3 regions of the Rhizobium sp. P44RR-XXIV genome follow, and region 1 is predicted to be linked to each of the others. Evidence: riboswitches for the same ligand, from Rfam matches in the RefSeq annotation. Region 1 holds a riboswitch; each other region holds the start of a gene.
The links. A riboswitch is a leader RNA that binds a small molecule or an ion and turns the genes downstream of it on or off. The one in region 1 is predicted to bind cobalamin.

Region 1 (6,169 bases):
GCCGTGCAGGTTCATCTGGCCGAGGCCGATGGCGTGACTGTCATCATTGCCCTTCTCGATCGAAGGCACCGACGAGATGTGGCTCATGTCGGAGACCGCCGTCAGCGCACGGATCGACATTTCGATCGTCTTGCCGAAATCCGGGCTGTCCATCGCAGCGGCAATATTGAGCGAGCCGAGGTTGCAGGAGATGTCCTTGCCCAAATGGGTATAGGAGAGGTCTTCGCTATATTCGCTGGCTTCGCTGACCTGCAGGATTTCCGAGCACAGATTGCTCATGGTGATGCGGCCGGCAACCGGGTTGGCACGGTTCACCGTGTCCTCGAACATGATGTAGGGATAGCCGCTCTCGAACTGGATCTCGGCGATCACCTGGAAGAAGTCGCGCGCCTTGATCTTCTTCTTGCGGATGCGGCTGTCGGCCACCATCTCGCGGTACTTTTCGGTCACCGAAATTTCCGTGAACGGCACGCCATAGACCCGTTCCACATCATAAGGCGAGAACAGATACATATCGTCGTTGTTCTTCGCGAGCTCGAAGGTGATGTCGGGAATGACCACCCCGAGCGACAGCGTCTTGATGCGGATCTTCTCGTCGGCATTTTCGCGCTTGGTATCGAGGAACCGCATGATATCAGGGTGATGGGCGTTGAGATAAACCGCACCTGCACCCTGCCTGGCGCCAAGCTGGTTGGCGTAGGAGAAGGAGTCTTCGAGCAGCTTCATCACCGGGATGATACCGGAGGACTGGTTCTCGATGTGCTTGATCGGCGCACCGGCCTCGCGAATATTGGTGAGAGACAGCGCCACGCCACCACCGCGCTTGGAAAGCTGCAGGGCGGAATTGATGGCGCGGCCGATCGACTCCATGTTGTCTTCGACACGCAGCAGGAAGCAGGAAACCAGCTCGCCGCGCTGCTTCTTGCCGGCATTGAGGAAGGTCGGCGTCGCCGGCTGGAAGCGGCCGGAGATGATTTCGTCCACCATATTGTGGGCAAGCTGCTCATTGCCGCGCGCCAGCGCCAGCGCAACCATGCAGACGCGGTCTTCATAGCGCTCCAGATAGCGCTTACCGTCGAAAGTCTTCAGCGTGTAGCTGGTGTAATATTTAAAAGCGCCGAGGAACGTCGGAAAACGGAACTTCTTCGCGTAAGCGTGATCGAAGAGATCGCGCACGAAATTGAACGAATATTGGTCCAGCACTTCCTGCTCGTAATAGCCCTCGGTCACCAGATAATCGAGCTTCTCCCGCAAGTTATGGAAGAACACGGTGTTCTGGTTGACGTGTTGCAGGAAATACTGCTTGGCCGCCATGCGGTCTTTGTCGAGCTGGATCTGCCCCTGCTCGTCATAGAGGTTCAGCATGGCGTTGAGCGCGTGATAGTCCAGTGCCGTTTCCGTGGCCTTTGCTGGCCGGTCGAGCGTTAGCGTGTCCAAAATCGTTCCAATCCGTGTCTGACATTCACGACATCATCGTCCGTACCCAGCAGCTCGAACCGGTAGAGGTACGGCACCTGGCATTTGGTGGAGATGATGTCGCCGGCGATACCGAAGGTCGCCCCGAAGTTGCTGTTGCCCGCGGCAATGACACCGCGGATGTTTGAACGGTTATTCGCATCATTGAGGAAGCGGATAACCTGCTTGGGCACGGCACCCCTGCCACCTTCACCACAATAGGTAGGGACAATGAGAACGTAAGGACGGGCCACTCGGAGCTCTTCTCCCGCATTGAGAGGAATGCGAGCGGCCGACAAGGCGAGCTTGGCAACGAAGCGATGGGTGTTCTCGGATCTGCTGGAGAAATAGACGATCTCGCCCACCGCCTGGTTCCTCAGGCGAGAGAGCTGATCATGTCAGGGCGGAAACCGGCCCAATGCTGCTCGCCGGCGATGACAACCGGTACCTGACGATAGCCGAGGCCCTGCACGAGCTCATAGGCTTCACTATCGGTGGACACGTCAATGATGGTGTAATCGATACCCTGGCGATCGAGAGCGCGGGTCGTCGCGGTGCATTGGACGCAGGCGGGCTTGCTGTAGACGGTAATGCTCATTGGATATCCTCGTATAGTGATAGGCGTGCAGATGCGTTCGGGCATTAGTCGATGCCCGTGTTGCAGGATGAAAAATGGAGACGGATGCGGTCGAAGACTGGCCGGTTAGAGGGCCGTCACTCGCGTAGCCGGTTATCGGTACTCAAAAACATGGACTTCACCCCGAAGTTATTCTTGCGGGATCTTCGCGGGAGCGAGGGTAACAGCAATCATGCCGCACAGATCCACGCTCGCCATCCGGACACCCCGCCCGTGGACGTTATGCTCGAGGCAGGTCTCCTGGCTCGCGGGTCGCAGCATTCAATCTCGCCTTCCCAAGACACAAGTGTCTCAGTGGCCATGTCGAACGAACGCTCGCCGCTCACAGTTGCGGGGGCAGCTCCGGCTTTGCAATCATCATGACCGCCGACCGAATTCCCGTCTTAGCCTCCAATCCTTGCGAATCGAAGGAACCTCGAACACTATATATAGTATATGAGGTTAAAATTGCGTCAACTGGTTCCGCGCGCCGCCACGGATTTCAATGTTGATAATATGTGGATAGCACCACCAAACCCTGCATCTGCAGGGCTGGACAACCGTGACGTTACTTTATAACAATTTCTATGTAATGTTATTACATAAAGGATCATTCATGTCCCGCTCCAATCCCGGTACTCTCCTTGCGGCCTCGTCGTTGGCCTGCGCATTGCTGTTTCCATTTCCGTCCGTCGCAGATGAAGAAAGCAAGACGGAACGCTGGAGATTATTCATCGCCGATCATAGCCTACCCGTCGTCCATGTCGTAGACCTCGAGAGCGGCAAGGAAATCAGCCGCTTCGACATCGACGGATATGCCGCACTTTCGCTGAGCCAATCCGGCAGGACAGTCTTTGCCGTACAGGGCGAAAAGAATGTGGTGCACGCGCTAGACACCGGCATATCGCTTTCCGACCATGGAGAGCATCGTGATATCGAGCTTTCCGATCCGAAATTGCGCTCGACGGTAATCAAGGGCGAAAAGCCTGGTCACGTTGTCACCCACGGCGACGATGTGGCGATCTTCTACGATCGCGGCGGTAAATTCGATCTCCTCTCGGAAGCCGACCTCACCAGGGACAAAGCCGACATCCGTGCATTCGGCACCACTGCCGCACATCACGGCGTTGCTGTCGCGATGGGCAGCCATCTCCTGGTGTCAGTGCCGAATATGGCCGCCCCCGTCAAGGATGGCGAATTGCCACCGCGCCTGGGCCTGCGGGTGCTCGACCGCAAAGGCGAGCAGGTCGGACAGGTGGAAACCTGCACCGGCCTACATGGTGAGGCGACATCCGCCCGGCTGGTTGCCTTCGGTTGCGAGGAAGGCGTCCTCGTCGTTCGCCCCGGCGGTATTGACGGCCCGAAGATCGAGATGCTCGCTTATGGTTCCGATATGCCGAAGGGCAAGGTCTCGACCTTGCTCGGCGGCACGTCCATGCAATTCTTCCTGGGCAATTATGGGGAACGGAACATTGTCCTCATCGATCCCGATAGTAAGGCCGAGCCCTACAAGCTGATCGAGTTGCCGACACGGCGTATCGACTTCGTGCTCGATGCGGCCGATCCACGCCACGCCTACGTCCTCACGGAAGACGGAAACCTGCATCGCATCGATGTGGTAGAAGGCGGCATCACGAAATCTGGAAACGTGACTGAACCCTACAGCAAGGATGGTCATTGGCGCGATCCGCGACCACGCCTCGCCATGGCAGGCAATCTCATCGCCGTTACCGATCCGCGCCATAGCTTGGTGCGTTTGGTGGATGGCGAGACGTTGAAGGAGATTCGCAGCATTCCCGTCGAGGGACAGCCCTTTGCAATTGTCGCGGCCGGCGGCTCCGGTGCAGTCCATTAAGGGCGGCGCGCAAGTAGTATCCACTCTATAAGAAGGGAGCCGGTCGCTCGGACCGGCTCTCCATTCCATCAAACAATGAGGAAATTCGAACCGGTGACCGCTTTAGGCGGTCCGCGCAGGAAACACGGCTTTCCAGGAAGCTTCCAAGCGACGCTTCAGCTCATATGACAGGGCACAGACTGCGAAGGTCGCAACCGCGATCGGTAGGAAAGACGATGCTGACAGCAGCCCTGCCCGATCCAGCTCATAGGCGATGAGCAACATGACCGTTTGGTGCAGCACATAATAGGTGAGAATTGCCTTGTTGAGATAACGGACAACGGCATTTTCGGACCTGCACCAAATTCTCGCATAGCCGAGAATCGCCACGATGGCACTCCATTGGAAGATGCCGCCGAACACTCTCCCCGTGGCCACACGCCAAATTTCGGGCGTATCCGACGGCAAGGCGGGAAAGAGCAATGTCAGACCGACCGCGCATACGACGGCCAGGATCATTGCCGGCCTTCGCATATGGACGATGGTATCCCAATAATCGTCGCGGCTTGTCATAATCGCGCCGAGCAGGAAGGACAGCAGGTAAGCGGCGTGGTTGTACCAATCGGTTACGATATCCAGCGTCGGCGGAAACGCCGGTCTCAGCAAAAGCTTGAGCAGAACGAAAAGCAAGGCCGGCATCATCAGCATCCAGCGACCCGATAGCCATACCGCCAAGCGATTTCCAACCGTAGACAACAGGTTTGGCCATATGGATACGGCAAGCGTTATCAGCGCGGTATACAGCCACAGATAGGCCAAATACCACAGGTGCTGCAGGCCAATCAGCACTGCCTGCCCGCCATTCGGTAAGGAGACCGGAGTGAAGGTCGCATAGTGCCAGAGAAGATCTGTAAAGCTGATGTCGACGCCCTGATCGGCACGCAGCCACACGTACATCTGCGGAGGAATCAGGAACAGAAGACCCAAAACGAAGGGCATCAGCAACTGCCGCGTGCGCGCACTCCGCAAAGCGTCAGGAGAATGCCGCTTCAACAGCATACCTGTCACAGCGCCTGAAATAAGGAATAGCAAAGACATGCGCCAGGGATGTGTCCACAGATGGATCACGTCAAAGACCGGCGAACTGTCCGGCGCCTTCAGCAGAAAGGTTCTCGAATTATACATCAAGCTGACGTGATAGAGGATCAGCAGCATAAACGCTGCAACCCTGACGAAGTCCAGATCGTGTCTGCGCGGCATCCCCAACATGATTTAGCATTCTAGATTGCAACCCTTAATGGATTGCAAAAAAGATCTCTACAAAATCAGGCCGAGTAAACACCGATGCAACTGAGCGTGCCGATCGCCCCTAGCGCGAAAGGCCCAATCATCATGACTTTGGCTCTTAAGCCGACCTCTGTTCGCGCGTGCCGATTATCCGATCACCACCATGCGGTGCTTGACAGCAAAATTTTGACCACTTATTGATACGTATCACTAATACGTATAACTAAATGGACGACGATGAACAGCCGAGCAACGCAAAAAGATGTCGCAAAGGCTGCCGGGGTCTCTCAGGCCACCGTCTCCATGGTGCTGAGCGGCGGCGGCGCGTCCATTCCGGCGGAGACATGGGAGCGGATCACAAAGGCCGCGAAAGATCTTGGTTATGTCCCGAACCGCTTCGCGCAAGCTTTGAAAACCAGCCGTTCGATGACAATCGCCTGCATCGTGCCCGATATCACCAACCCGTTCTATCCGTCGCTGATCCGCGGCATACAATCAATCGCCGACGGGCTGAATTACGATGTCATAACGGTCAATACCGACGGCACGCCGGAACGCGAGCGGCACTTTCTCGATTGGGCGCGGCAGGGAAGAGTGGACGGCGTGATCGGCGTCTTCTTCACCTTGAAGGCAAAGGACTTCAGTCCCCTGCTCGAAGCCGGCGTCCCCGTGGTGCGCATTGAATCATCGAAAAAACGCGGCGGGGAGATCCCCGTCGACGATATCTATGTCGACAGTCGCGCGGCCGCTCAGGCGGTGACGGAGTATCTGCTCTCCCTTGGGCACAAGCGCATTGCGCTTGTCGCCGGTCGCGGCGGTCCGCAGGCTCATCGGATCGAGGGGTATCGCACGGCACTGGCCGGGTTCGGTCATCCCGACCATGTCGTCATTGACGACGAGTTTTCCGAAATGGGAGGCATTCGCGCGGCCGAGAGCATCCTCGAGGGCGATTTTCAGCCGACCGCGATCTTCGCCGC
Region 2 (6,169 bases), on a different contig from region 1:
TCTTCCGGCGCCATGATCAAGCGCGCGACGATATCCGCCCAGATCAGGATCAACGCTCCGAAGACAGCACTCAGCGGCACGACACGAACATTGTCGCCACCAGCAATCAGACGCACGAAATGCGGCACCATAAGCCCGATGAAACCGATAGCGCCGGAAAACGCGACCATTACGCCCGTCAGCAAGGCCGTGGTGACAAACAATAGCAGCCGGAACTGCTTGACCGCTATGCCCAGCGTCGTTGCCGTCTCATCGCCCATGGCGAGCGCATTCAGCTCCCTCGCCTTTGGAATAAGCAACACGAGGCAGAAGAACAATATGCCGGCCGGATAGACGAGGTGCTGCCATTGCGCCAACCCCAATCCGCCGAGCATCCAGAAGACCACAGTGTTAGTCGCCCGCGGATCGCCCAGGAAAATCAGCAGATTGCCGAGCGCGGTAAAGACGAAAGCGACAGCCACCCCTGAAAGGACCAACCTGTCTGCCGATTGGGATCGCGTCAGATGCGTGGTGAGGCCGACTGCCCCAGTCGCGAGCAGCGCGCCCGCGAAAGAAAACAACGGCACCGTCAACAGGCCGAGGATCAGCCCGGTATGCAGCAATGCCAGAATGGCACCGAATGCTGCCCCTGAGGAAACGCCGAGAAGATGCGGGTCCGCCAGCGGATTGCGCGTCAGGGCCTGAAGCACGGCGCCGGTGACGGCAAGCCCCGCCCCGACCAGCGCCGCCAGTATGACGCGCGGAAAGCGCACATCCCAGACGATACTCTCCTGGCCCTTCGACCATCCGACAATAAACATGCCTGCATGCAGTTTATTGCCGACGATCGACCACACGGTCGAAAATGGAATGGGCGCGGCCCCGAGCGAGACCCCGGCGGTGATCGACAGGACAAGGCCGATAGCGAGCAATGGAATGAGAATGGAGAGCTGAGGCGCATATTCAAATCTGTAAAAAGAGATCCGCCCACTGATGGACTGGACGGACCTGCATTGGCGACAATCACATCGCGTTCGGATGAAACGCCTTTGCCAGGGTCGCAATGGCCTCGATATTGCGCGGCCCCGGCGTCGCCTCGACATAGGGCAACACGACGAAGCGGTCGTTCTTGACGGCATCGATATTCTTGAAAGCCGGATTACCCTTGAGGAACGCGATCTTCTGCGCCGCAGTCACCTGACCATAATCGACGATGACGATGGCCTCCGGGTTCTTCTCGATGACCGGCTCCCAGGAAACCTCCGTCCAGCTCTTCTCGACGTCCTCCATGACGTTGATCCCGCCTGCGGCTTCGATCAACGCTGTCGGAATACCGTAGCGACCGGATGTGAACGGCTTTTCCTCGCCGGAGTCATAGACGAAAACGCGGGTCGGCTTGTCGACATGGCCGATCTTTGCCTGGATCTCGGCGAGCTGCTTGCGATAGCTCGCCACCAGTGCTTCCGCCCTATCCTCGACACGGAAGATCTTGCCGAGATTGAGCAGATCCACGAACATGTCGTCCATGGTCGGCTTGTTCTTCTGCATGACGAAGATGCAGGATTCCGTCAGCTCGTAGACCTTGATGCCGAAGGGCGCCAGCGTTTCCGGCGTGACCTCGCCACCGACCTTCATGCCATAGTTCCAGCCGGCGAAATAGAAGTCAGCATTGGCGCCGAGCAGCACTTCCTTGCTCGGATATTTCGGCGACAATTCAGGGAGTTCCTTGACGCCGTCGCGCAGCTTCTCGTCCAGGGTCTTCCAGCCGGAAATGCCGGTATAGCCGACCATGCGGTCCTGAAGCTTCAGGGCCAGCATCATTTCCGTCAGGTTGACGTCATTCGAAACCGCCCGCTCCGGGGCCTTGTCGAAGGTGACATCGCGATTGCAGCTGCGCACGGTGACCGGTTCGGCCATTGCTGCGCCCGCGAGAAATGTGCCCACCAGCAAGGCGGCGGCGGATAGGGAAAAACGAGAAAACATCAATGACTCCAATGATCGAATTATCTGAGGGAAAAGGAGAAGCGCCTGCTGTCGCCGCGATCAGCCTGATGCAGGCTGGCACCGACACGGAATGCGGAAGAAATATGTTCCACGGTGAGGACATCGTCAGGCTGGCCATGCCCCGTAAGCCGCCCGCAATCGAGCACGGCGACATGCGTGGCGAAATCGGCGGCCAGATTGATATCGTGAAGCGTGGTGATGATCGTCCGGCCAAGACCTTTCAGCAGCTCGAGTATCTCCAGCTGGTGACGGATATCGAGATGGTTGGTCGGCTCGTCGAGAATGATCAGCTCCGGCTCCTGCGCCAAAGCACGGGCGATCAGCGCCCGCTGCTTCTCGCCGCCGGAAAGCGAAATGAACTGCCGTGACGCCAGGCTATCCAGCTCCAGGCGCGCAAGCGCATTCACTGTTACCTCATGATCGCGCTCGCTCCAGCGCGCCATGCCCTTGCGGTGCGGAATGCGGCCCATCAGCACCACGTCCCGCACGCTGAAGGGAAAATCGCTCGGCGTCTCCTGCGGCACGACGGCGATGCGCTGTGCCGCCTGCCGTGGACCGAGGGACCAGAGGTCGACGCCATCAAGGCGCACGCTGCCGCGATGCGGTTTGAGACCGCGATAGAGGCAACGCAGCAGCGTCGACTTGCCGGCGCCGTTTGGGCCGATGATGGCCAATCGACCACCGGCTTCAATGGACAAAGTGATACCGCTGATGATGGGCATGCCTTTTTGGACACCCCAGGTGACGCCCTCAGCGTCGAGTCTTGCGCTTCCTTCCGGCATGGTCACCTCCTACTGCAGCGATACCGACTGACGCTCGGCCGAGACGATGGCGGCGGGAATGCGCGCCAAAGTCTTGCCCCCAAGCGTCCTCGGACGTTCGCTCTCACGCGTCAGTCCGTCGGGCCGGTCGCGATAGAGCTGCGCGAAGGAGACGAGCGCACCGATGTCCGCACCGTCCTCGATGTCACCGAAGAGGTACGTTGCTTTCGCCGTCGCCTGAAAGGAGACCGTGCAGGGCCGTTCGCAGCCTGCCATGCAGACGCTGCCTTCAAGGCTGAAATCATCGGAGAGCGCGCCAGCCTGGGCCATGGCCGCCTGCAGATGCTTCAAAAGATCGAGACCCGGCCGGCACGGCTTGCCGACATGACGGCAGCTGGTGCACACGGTGATCCGGTGCGTCGTTTCTCTTGCATTGTCCATGGAGTGCCTCCCGGAGATCTCGCCGGAGGCAAAGTCAATATAGGGCCAGCGGACGCAATGGCGTCCCCGCCCAACCACTGAATTTTCATCGGAACACCCCGTCCGTTGCGGTTGATATCGTCGATGGCAGGTCTCCTGGCTCGCGGGTCATAGCTCGTTCGCGCCTTCCCGGCTTGACGCCAGTGGCATGCTGCGAACGCGCTCTCCGCTTACAGTTGCGGGGGCAGCCACGGTTTTGGCCCCTGATGTGTAATCCGCACCGTGTTCCCTTTTCAGCCACCCGCCGGATTGCTCCGGCGGCAGCACCATCTGCGGCATTCATCTCATAGAAAGCGGAAGCGGGCAACGGCGATGTTCGTTTGTCCTGGGCGACAGTAATAGCATTCTTGTTACGTTATTACATAACTTATCACAAGTCGCTTTCTTCCGAAACGTCATCTCTTTTGGAAATGACGGACCTCATCTGGACATTCAAGAAACAGCTACACCGCCTTGCATTGCGGATGAAAACGCTCCGCCATGCTTTCGGCGGCCGCATAGGCCTGCGTCACGATCTCCGGCACCAGGTCGATATCCGGAAGACTGCCGAGCCCGAGCGGGCCGATGGCAAAAAGCCCTTCCGTCGTGCGGCCGTCCACCTCAAGCGCACCCGTCGCCTCGACGGCAAGACCGAGCCCGAGTTCGTCCGGCACGGCAAGACCGGCCTCGATCAGATTCCGCAATAGCGGAACACTGAGATCGGCTGACTGGCAGCGACAGTCGACCACGTCATCGGCATAGAGCTGCTCGGTGTCCTGTCGTCCGGCCGGCCTCAGTACCAACCCGGTCGGCGTGCGGCGGATCAGGTGGCCACGCCTGAGTAAGGTGTTGCCTTCGGCCAGCTCCTGTTGCAGGCGAACATGCAGCGCCTCGGGCAGCCTATTGCGATGGCTGTCGTAGAGCGCGCGAAGATGGCGATTGAACTGCTGCTTCTGGCCTGCGGGCAGCGAGCGCCAGAGCGAGCGCGCATGCTTGCGCAGACCGTTCATGATCGATTGCCAGCTCTGACCGTTAGCTTCCGCACCATCGCAAGCCTTGCGAATGAAACGGACGATCTCGCTCAGCTGATTGGGCATCTCGTCGGCGGGAAAGACCGGATCGGCATTGTTGCGCGTATGGCTCTGCGGCAGGAAACCGCGTCGCGAAACGATGGAGATCTGGCCGGTATAGCCATTGTCGCGCATCTGCAGAAGCCGGTCGACGACGCGCAGGCCGCTGCGAGCAGGATCGTGTGCGGCCGCGACACCAGGCGGCGCGCCCGCACTGTCGTCGGAATGTTCGCCAGGTCGCTGGCCGGTGATTGCTGGTCGGTCATGCCGTAGCCGGTAGCGAGTACGACCATGTCGAACGGCGCATTCGCGGCCCCGTCGCTGTCCACCACGAAACGATTGCCGCGAATACGGCGAACCCCGAAGACCAGCTCGCTGCTGACCTGCACCGTGACATCCCGTCGCGATGAGAAGGCCTCCGAAAATCGCTGATAGACATAATCGCTGAAAATGCTCTTCGGCACGAAGATCTGCAGAAAACCCGGGATCGCTGCCGGAACCGCGCTGCGGAAGGGCGCATTGGCGCTAAGCCATTGATTGAAATCGTCTGGATCGCCCGCCGAGACGGAAAGATCGCGAACACGGCTGTTCAGGATTTCGCTGCTATGGCCGGACGCCAGCGCCTGACCGCCGCTAACGCTGGAATTAGGATCGAACAGCTGCAGATGAAAGGGAAACCGCACCGTCTTCATCAGCGCGATCGCCATCATCATGCCGGAGAAACCACGCCCGACAACGGCAATGCGGGGCATCGCATAGCCCCTGCCCGCCACATCCGCCTTCGCGGAAAATAATCCCTGAACCGTCATATCAACTCCTGGAGCGAGAGGTGGTCGATCATGCCTTTCTTGGGCTTTTTCACTGCACTGCCTGCGAAACCCTGAACTCCGATGTTCAGCACCTGACAGCCACCAAGCTGCGGTTCATGAAACGCACGGAAGCCACAGCGGTTCTCAAAATTCGGCGCATCCCTTTCAATCGGGTTTCTATTCCGCTGCTGAAGGATGCTAACGCGGGTCCAACTCCGGTCCGAAACCAGATGCCCGCAATCGGCTGCCCAAATGACGCCTGTAAAAAAGGGCAACAGGATTATTGCTATAGTCTACTTATTTAGTCGTATATGAAAGCGCGAAAACGCGCCGCTAGCAAGTGCTTTCTTTTCAGCCGGACGATAGCAGCCGCTCAGATGGCCACGCCATGATGCCAAACACCCAGTGGCTATGGATCTCTTGCCGACCACTGCGCAATATCCCGCCGAGTGCTCACAATTTGTTCGTTCGATGCCTATCACGGCCAACGGCGCGGTATGCGTAAGCGCAGAAAATCCGTTGTACACGACACCCATGGAAATTAAGATGGCACCGATTTGCCTTGCCAGAAGCATCGGCCGATGGAGTGACGAATGGGGACTGTTTCGCAGTTGCACGAACGCGTCAGGCCGCCCGCGCATCGCATTCAAAGCGAAGAGGAAGCGCTCGATATCGCGCGGTCCCTGGCCGCAAACTTCGCCCAGCAGGCGAGCGATCGCGACGTCAACCGCGTTCTACCCTATGACGAAATCGAGGCTCTATCCCAATCCGGCCTGCTCGGAATATCCGTGCCCTCGGAACATGGCGGCATCGACATTTCCAATTCGGTGCTGACTGAAGTCGTCGCCATTCTCGCCGAGGCCGACCCTTCCATCGCGCAGATTCCGCAAACGCATTTCCATGTGCTGGAAGCGGTGCGCGTCGGCGGCAGCGAGGAGCAGAAGGCTTCGCTTTTCGCGAGAGCCATCATTGGCGACCGTTTTGGCGGCGTATTCCCGGAAAACGATGCGGGCGCAACGGGTCATGACGATCTGCATCTGACATCGGACGGGCCGGGCTATCGCCTCAATGGCCGGAGCCTGCGTTC
Region 3 (6,169 bases), on a different contig from region 1:
GTTCGCCAACAGGGGCGTCAGGGTCCGTCCGTTCAAGCCTCAGAACATGTCCAACAATGCGGCCGTTGCCGAGGACGGTGGCGAGATCGGCCGTGCCCAGTGGCTGCAGTCGCTGGCGGCACGCGTTCCTTCATCCGTACACATGAACCCGGTGCTGCTGAAGCCGCAGTCGGATGTCGGCAGCCAGATCATCGTGCAGGGAAAGGTGTGGGGCCACGCCAAGGGCAGGGATTATCAGGCGCTCAAGCCGCAATTGCTCGGAGCGGTATTGGAAAGCTTTGCCGCGATCCGCGCGGGGACCGACCTTGTCATCGTCGAGGGGGCGGGTTCACCGGCCGAGATCAACTTGCGACGAGGCGACATCGCCAATATGGGCTTTGCGACACGCGCCAACGTTCCGGTCGTGCTGGTCGGCGATATCGACCGCGGCGGTGTGATCGCGTCGCTGGTTGGCACCTATCATATCTTGCCGGAAGAAGACCGGCGGATGATCCGTGGCTACATCATCAACAAGTTTCGCGGTGACGTCTCGCTGTTTGCAGAGGGCATAGACGTGATCGGCGGCTTTACTGGCTGGCAGTGCCATGGCGTCGTGCCATGGCTGAAGGCAGCCGCCCGGCTCCCGGCCGAGGATTCCGTCGTGCTGGAACGGCTGGCGCGCGGTTCGTCCGGCGCCTTGAAGATTGCCGTGCCGATGCTCTCGCGTATCGCCAATTTCGATGACCTTGATCCGCTGCGGGCCGAGCCCGACGTCGATCTCGTTTTCGTGCGTCCCGGTGAACGTCTGCCTGTCGATGCGGGGCTCGTGGTTCTGCCGGGATCGAAGTCAACCATCGGTGACCTTTTTGATCTGCGCGAGCGGGGATGGGATCGCGACATCACCGCGCATGTGCGTCGGGGCGGCCGCGTCATCGGCATCTGCGGCGGCTATCAGATGCTTGGCCGCATGGTCTACGATCCGCATGGTATCGAAGGCTCTGTGACCGAAACGCCTGGTCTGGGCCTGCTCGATATCGAGACGGAAATGGCGCCGGAGAAAACAGTCCGCAACAGCCTAGCCCTCTCCAGGGAATACGACGTGCCTCTATCCGGTTATGAAATCCATCTGGGCGTGACCAGCGGCGCGGACTGCGAGCGGCCCTCGACTGTCATCGATGGGCGGCCGGATGGTGCGCTGTCACCAGATGGGCGCATCATGGGGACTTACCTGCACGGGCTCTTCGGCAGCGATGCGTATCGTGCAAAGTTGCTCGAAAGCTTCGGTCTCAGCGGCGAGCGGACCGACTATCGCGCCGGCGTCGACGCAGCACTCGACGAGATCGCGATCGAGCTCGAGAGCGTGCTTGATCCCGCCTGGCTCGATAGTCTCGTCAATTAAAGCTCCCCGGAGACTTCGCGGCGCCGACGGTCGAGTTCTTCGCTGTAGCGGCGCAACGTATAGCTTTCGGTCAGCAATCCCACGACCTTGCGTTCAATCAGATCGTTGACTACCACGAGCGCTTCGCTCTTGGTTTGCTCAAACATGGCGGCGGCCTGCTTGGCGTTCATCTGCGGCTGCAGGAATTCGGCGCGCAGGCGGATGAAGTCTGAAAGGCCATGTTCCTCGTCATCCTTCTCGACCGGGCTCGCATAGACGTCCGGCACCAGCACCATGCCGGAGTATTTCTCCTTCTCGTCGATCAGGATGACGCGCTGCGCCGAGCCGATCGGGAAGGACTTCCGGAACTCCTCGATGCTCATTCCGACGTCAGCCGTATGCACATCGGGGCGCATCATGCGGGCCACGGTGAGGTTGCGGATCCAGCCGACGTCGTGGGCGCTGCGGATGCTTTCGCCGCGCAGATGGAAGCGCCATGTGGCGAAAGAGTAGCCGAAGGTCGTGCGCACCACGAGAGAAGAGGTGATGACGGCAGCCAGCACCAGCGCGGTGATCGGGAAGTCGCCGGTTATTTCCAGCGCCAGGAAGGTCATCGTCAAGGGGCCGCCGATGATCGAGACAGCAAGCGCACTCATGCCGACCACGGCATAGACGACCGGCGTCAGCGTGGCGTGATCGAAATAGGGGGCGCAATAGGCAAAGATTTTGCCCAGCAGCGCGCCCATGAACAGCGACGCGAAGAACAGACCACCTCTGAAGCCGGAACCGATCGACACCGCCGAGGCGAGGGATTTCAAGACGAAAAGGCTGACCAGCGCCCAGAGGGTGACGTCGCTGGAGAGATTGAGATGCAAGGCGCCATGGCCGGCTGACAGAACCTGAGGCGATATCAAGGCGAGCAAGCCGACGAACAGGCCGCCAAGCGCCGGGCGGAAGGGCGGCGCGATGGAACTCTTGCGCGCCAGTTCCTCAACCCAGGCAACGCCCTGCATGATCAGGATGCCGATGCCGGCGCAGAAGGCGCCGAGTAAGACAGCAGGCAGGTAATCCGCCGGCACGATTGCGCCGAAATGGCCGATATCGATGGCAAAATCGTCGCCGGCGAGCAGCCTTGCGATCATCGTCGATATCAGGGCGGAGACAACGACAGGCGTCAGGGTCAGGATGGAATAGGTGCCGATGATCAGCTCGAAGGCATAGAAGGCGCCGGTCAAGGGGGCGTTGAAGGCGGCGGCGATGGCGCCGGCCGCACCGCAGCCGACAAGCATACGCAAGTCCGCGCGGCGCATCTGCATCTTGTAGCCGAACTTCGAGGCGATGCCGGCGGCAAGCTGCGTATAGCCGGCCTCAAGCCCGACAGAGGCGCCGAAGCCGTTCGAAATCAGGTTCTGCACGGCGACGATGATGCTATCGGTGAGCGACATGCGCCCGCCATGCAGCGCATTGGCTTCGATCGGGTCGACCATCGGTTTTTTGCGGGTGCGGGACAGAATGTAGAGCAATATGCCGAGAATGATGCCGCCTGCCACCGGTGCTATCAGCAACACCGACTTGTCGGGTATAGCCACTGCCGCCGAGCTTAGGCGTTCATAATCCGTAATCCCGTAGATGAGGCTGTGCAGCTTGCGGGAGACGAAGCTCATGGCCGTCACGGCGCAGCCGGATACGACGCCTACGAGCGCGCCGGCGAAAACGAGTCCTAACTCACCACGACGCAGTAATGCTCTAAATCGACCAAGATCGAATAGGGCCGAGAACACGCCGAGGCGACGGGGTTGGAATTTCTGCAACATTGGGAGCGGACGACACGTTTCTTCTAGAAGATGAGGGCTTAACCTCTATAAACTCCTAACATCAAAGAAATGCGGCAAAAAGACCGGCGTTTTCAGTGATTATGCGGCAAGTTCGCGGCTGGAACATGCAATGTCGCATCCATGTCGTTGATTGACTTGAACTAAGTGAAAGCCTAATCATTGCCGGCATAACGAATGGTTCCTGAGCGGCGATCTGCCGCATGGGATGAAAAGGGAATGTGACGGGACGGACCCAAGCCGGGCGTTCTCATCACAGCCGACCCCGCGACTGTAGAGCGGTCAGGGTCTTTCGTCCGGTTTGATGGCCATCCCGCCGATGGTTCGCATGGTGCGAACAGGTGGAGCAACGTCAAGCCGGAAAAGCCACTGGTGTGGCATCATGATCTACCGGGGTTGGACGCCTCTATTGTCTACGAATCGTCCGCCTTTTCATGATGTCTTGCCGGGAAGGCGAGAAAGATCCGCTGGTGTACGATCGGGGGCGACCGGTTTCGGTCCGCCCCCGTCGCACCACTATCCGCGAGCCAGGAGACCTGCCATACGTGCCGGGCGCAGAGCCTTTCCAGGGACATTGGTTCCGCTGCCAGCACGGAGGTTGTCATGGCGAGAAACGAGTTTTGGGCGTGCAGTCGCCCCTTTTTCGGATTTGGCCGGATTCCGCCTTTGCCCGCTGCTGCGAGCGAGAACAACGCATGTCCGCTTTGAATTCCCAAGCCACATTCGTCCTCGGCGGCGCGCGCTCCGGCAAATCGCGATTCGCTGAAACGCTGGTTTCGGACACCGGGCTGGAGCGCCACTACGTGGCGACAGGGCAGGCTTGGGATGACGAGATGCGCGATCGGATCGCGCAGCATCGCGCCGACCGTGGCGATCTCTGGCAGACGCATGAGGAGCCGGTCAATCTTGTCGCGCGGCTGGCCGCGATCGACGCCGACGGTCGCGCCGTGCTGGTGGATTGCCTGACGCTCTGGGTCACCAATTTGATGATGGCCGAGCGGGATATGGCAACCGAGTTTGCCGCTCTTACCGAATTTTTGCCGAAGGCACGATCGCGGCTCGTTCTCGTCTCCAACGAGGTCGGGCTCGGAATCGTGCCCGAAAATCGCATGGCGCGCGAATTTCGCGATCATGCCGGCCGACTGCACCAGATGGTCGCGGCGGCGAGTGCCGAAGTTTATTTTATCGCAGCGGGATTGCCGCTGAAAATGAAGGGTTGATCCATATGAACCAGGAAAAGATTCCCGCCACCGTCATCACCGGCTTTCTGGGAGCCGGCAAGACGACGATGATCCGCAATCTCTTGCAGAATGCAGGCGGCAAGAAGATTGCCCTCATCATCAACGAATTCGGTGATCTCGGTGTCGATGGCGATGTGCTCAAGGGCTGCGGCGCGGAGAATTGCACGGAAGACGATATTATCGAGCTAACCAACGGCTGCATCTGCTGCACCGTCGCCGACGATTTCATCCCGACTATGACGAAGCTGCTCGAGCGCGAATCCCGCCCAGACCATATCGTTATCGAGACGTCGGGTCTGGCACTGCCGCAGCCGCTGGTCGCCGCCTTCAACTGGCCTGATATCCGCACCCACGTCACCGTCGATGGCGTCATCACCGTGGTCGATAGCGCCGCTGTGGCCGCCGGCCGCTTTGCCGATGATCACGATGCTGTCGAAGCCCGCCGCGTCGAAGACGATTCGCTCGATCACGAAAGCCCGATCGAGGAACTGTTCGAGGATCAGCTGACCTGCGCCGATCTCATCGTGCTCAACAAGACCGACCTGATCGATGTCGCCGGCCTCGGCCGCGTTCGTGCCGAAGTCGCGTCACGCACCGTCCGCAAGCCGACGATCATCGAGGCGAAGAATGGCGATGTGCCAGCTGCAATCCTGCTCGGCCTCGGCATCGGTACGGAAGGCGATATTGCCAACCGCAAATCGCACCATGAGCTGGAGCATGAAGACGGAACGCCGCACGATCACGACGAGTTCGACAGCTTCGTCGTCGAACTCGGCCCCATTGCCGATCCGGTTGCCTTCACCGAAGCGCTGAAGGACGTGATTTCCGAACATGACGTCCTGCGCCTCAAGGGCTTCGTTGACGTGCCCGGCAAGCCGATGCGCCTGCAGTTACAGGCCGTCGGCAGCCGCATCGATACCTATTTCGATCGTGCCTGGGCGCTCGGCGAGGCTCGCGCCACGCGCCTGGTCGTCATCGGCCTGCATGAGATGGACGAAGGGATCGTGCGCAAGGCGATCGAGGCCCTGGTCTAAGGCAAAGCCATGCATCTCCTGCTAGCCCAGAAGGGAACGATCAGCGACGGTGAGGAGGCGATCGATCTCGGCCAAACGCCAGGTGATATCCTTTTCCTGTCGGCCGCCGATACCGAGCTCGCGGCGATTGCCGCGGCGCACGGGCAGGGTGGCCGTTCCCTGAGGCTTGCGAGCCTGATGAGCCTCAAGCATCCGATGTCGGTCGACACCTATATCGACCGGACAGCGCGGCATGCGAAGCTGATCATCGTGCGGGCACTGGGAGGTGCAAGCTATTTCCATTATGCGCTGGAGGCACTGCATGCCTGCGCCGCGCGCTACGGCGCGGCGATTGCCGTGCTGCCGGGCGATTCAAAGCCCGATCCGGGGCTGACGCCATTTTCCAATGTCGCGCTCGATGATCTCAATGCGCTCTGGTCCTATCTGATCGAGGGTGGGGAGGCGAATTCCAGGGCGTTTCTGGCCTATGCCGAGGCGATGCTTTCCGGCGCCGAGAAGCCGATGCCCGCCGCCCCCTTGATGAAGGCCGGCATCTGGTGGCCGGGCAAAGGTGCGATCGGGATCGAGGAGTGGAGGAGCCTTTCCAACGCGGGGATGGTAGTCCCGGAGGGACTCGAACCCCCGACAATTGCGGTCTCCTTCTATCGTGCGCTTGTACAGAGCGGTGAAACCAGGCCCGTCGAAGCGATGATCGAAGCGCTTATC

Region 2: linked by a shared signal. The riboswitch ahead of BSK43_RS19295 (DUF1636 domain-containing protein) and the one ahead of nrdH (glutaredoxin-like protein NrdH) in region 1 are both predicted to bind cobalamin.
Region 3: linked by a shared signal. The riboswitch ahead of cobU (bifunctional adenosylcobinamide kinase/adenosylcobinamide-phosphate guanylyltransferase) and the one ahead of nrdH (glutaredoxin-like protein NrdH) in region 1 are both predicted to bind cobalamin.

The regions. Positions count from the first base shown of each region.
Region 1 is NZ_MPVZ02000029.1:369,130-375,298, reverse strand. Features, by position in the region: gene nrdE (class 1b ribonucleoside-diphosphate reductase subunit alpha) at 1-1,437, opposite strand, end outside; gene nrdI (class Ib ribonucleoside-diphosphate reductase assembly flavoprotein NrdI) at 1,425-1,820, opposite strand; gene nrdH (glutaredoxin-like protein NrdH) at 1,832-2,053, opposite strand; cobalamin riboswitch at 2,305-2,525, opposite strand; gene BSK43_RS27790 (metallochaperone AztD) at 2,688-3,926, shown strand; gene BSK43_RS27785 (acyltransferase family protein) at 4,029-5,174, opposite strand; gene BSK43_RS27780 (LacI family DNA-binding transcriptional regulator) at 5,430-6,169, shown strand, end outside.
Region 2 is NZ_MPVZ02000028.1:447,292-453,460, reverse strand. Features, by position in the region: gene BSK43_RS19310 (iron ABC transporter permease) at 1-911, opposite strand, end outside; gene BSK43_RS19305 (ABC transporter substrate-binding protein) at 1,003-1,962, opposite strand; gene BSK43_RS19300 (ABC transporter ATP-binding protein) at 1,983-2,765, opposite strand; gene BSK43_RS19295 (DUF1636 domain-containing protein) at 2,775-3,185, opposite strand; cobalamin riboswitch at 3,293-3,510, opposite strand; partial or broken gene BSK43_RS19290 (FAD/NAD(P)-binding protein) at 3,668-5,082, opposite strand; gene BSK43_RS19285 (hypothetical protein) at 5,103-5,387, shown strand; gene BSK43_RS19280 (SfnB family sulfur acquisition oxidoreductase) at 5,676-6,169, shown strand, end outside.
Region 3 is NZ_MPVZ02000028.1:481,979-488,147, forward strand. Features, by position in the region: gene BSK43_RS19440 (cobyric acid synthase) at 1-1,378, shown strand, start outside; gene BSK43_RS19445 (chloride channel protein) at 1,375-3,171, opposite strand; cobalamin riboswitch at 3,351-3,748, shown strand; gene cobU (bifunctional adenosylcobinamide kinase/adenosylcobinamide-phosphate guanylyltransferase) at 3,885-4,409, shown strand; gene cobW (cobalamin biosynthesis protein CobW) at 4,415-5,464, shown strand; partial or broken gene cobN (cobaltochelatase subunit CobN) at 5,474-6,169, shown strand, end outside.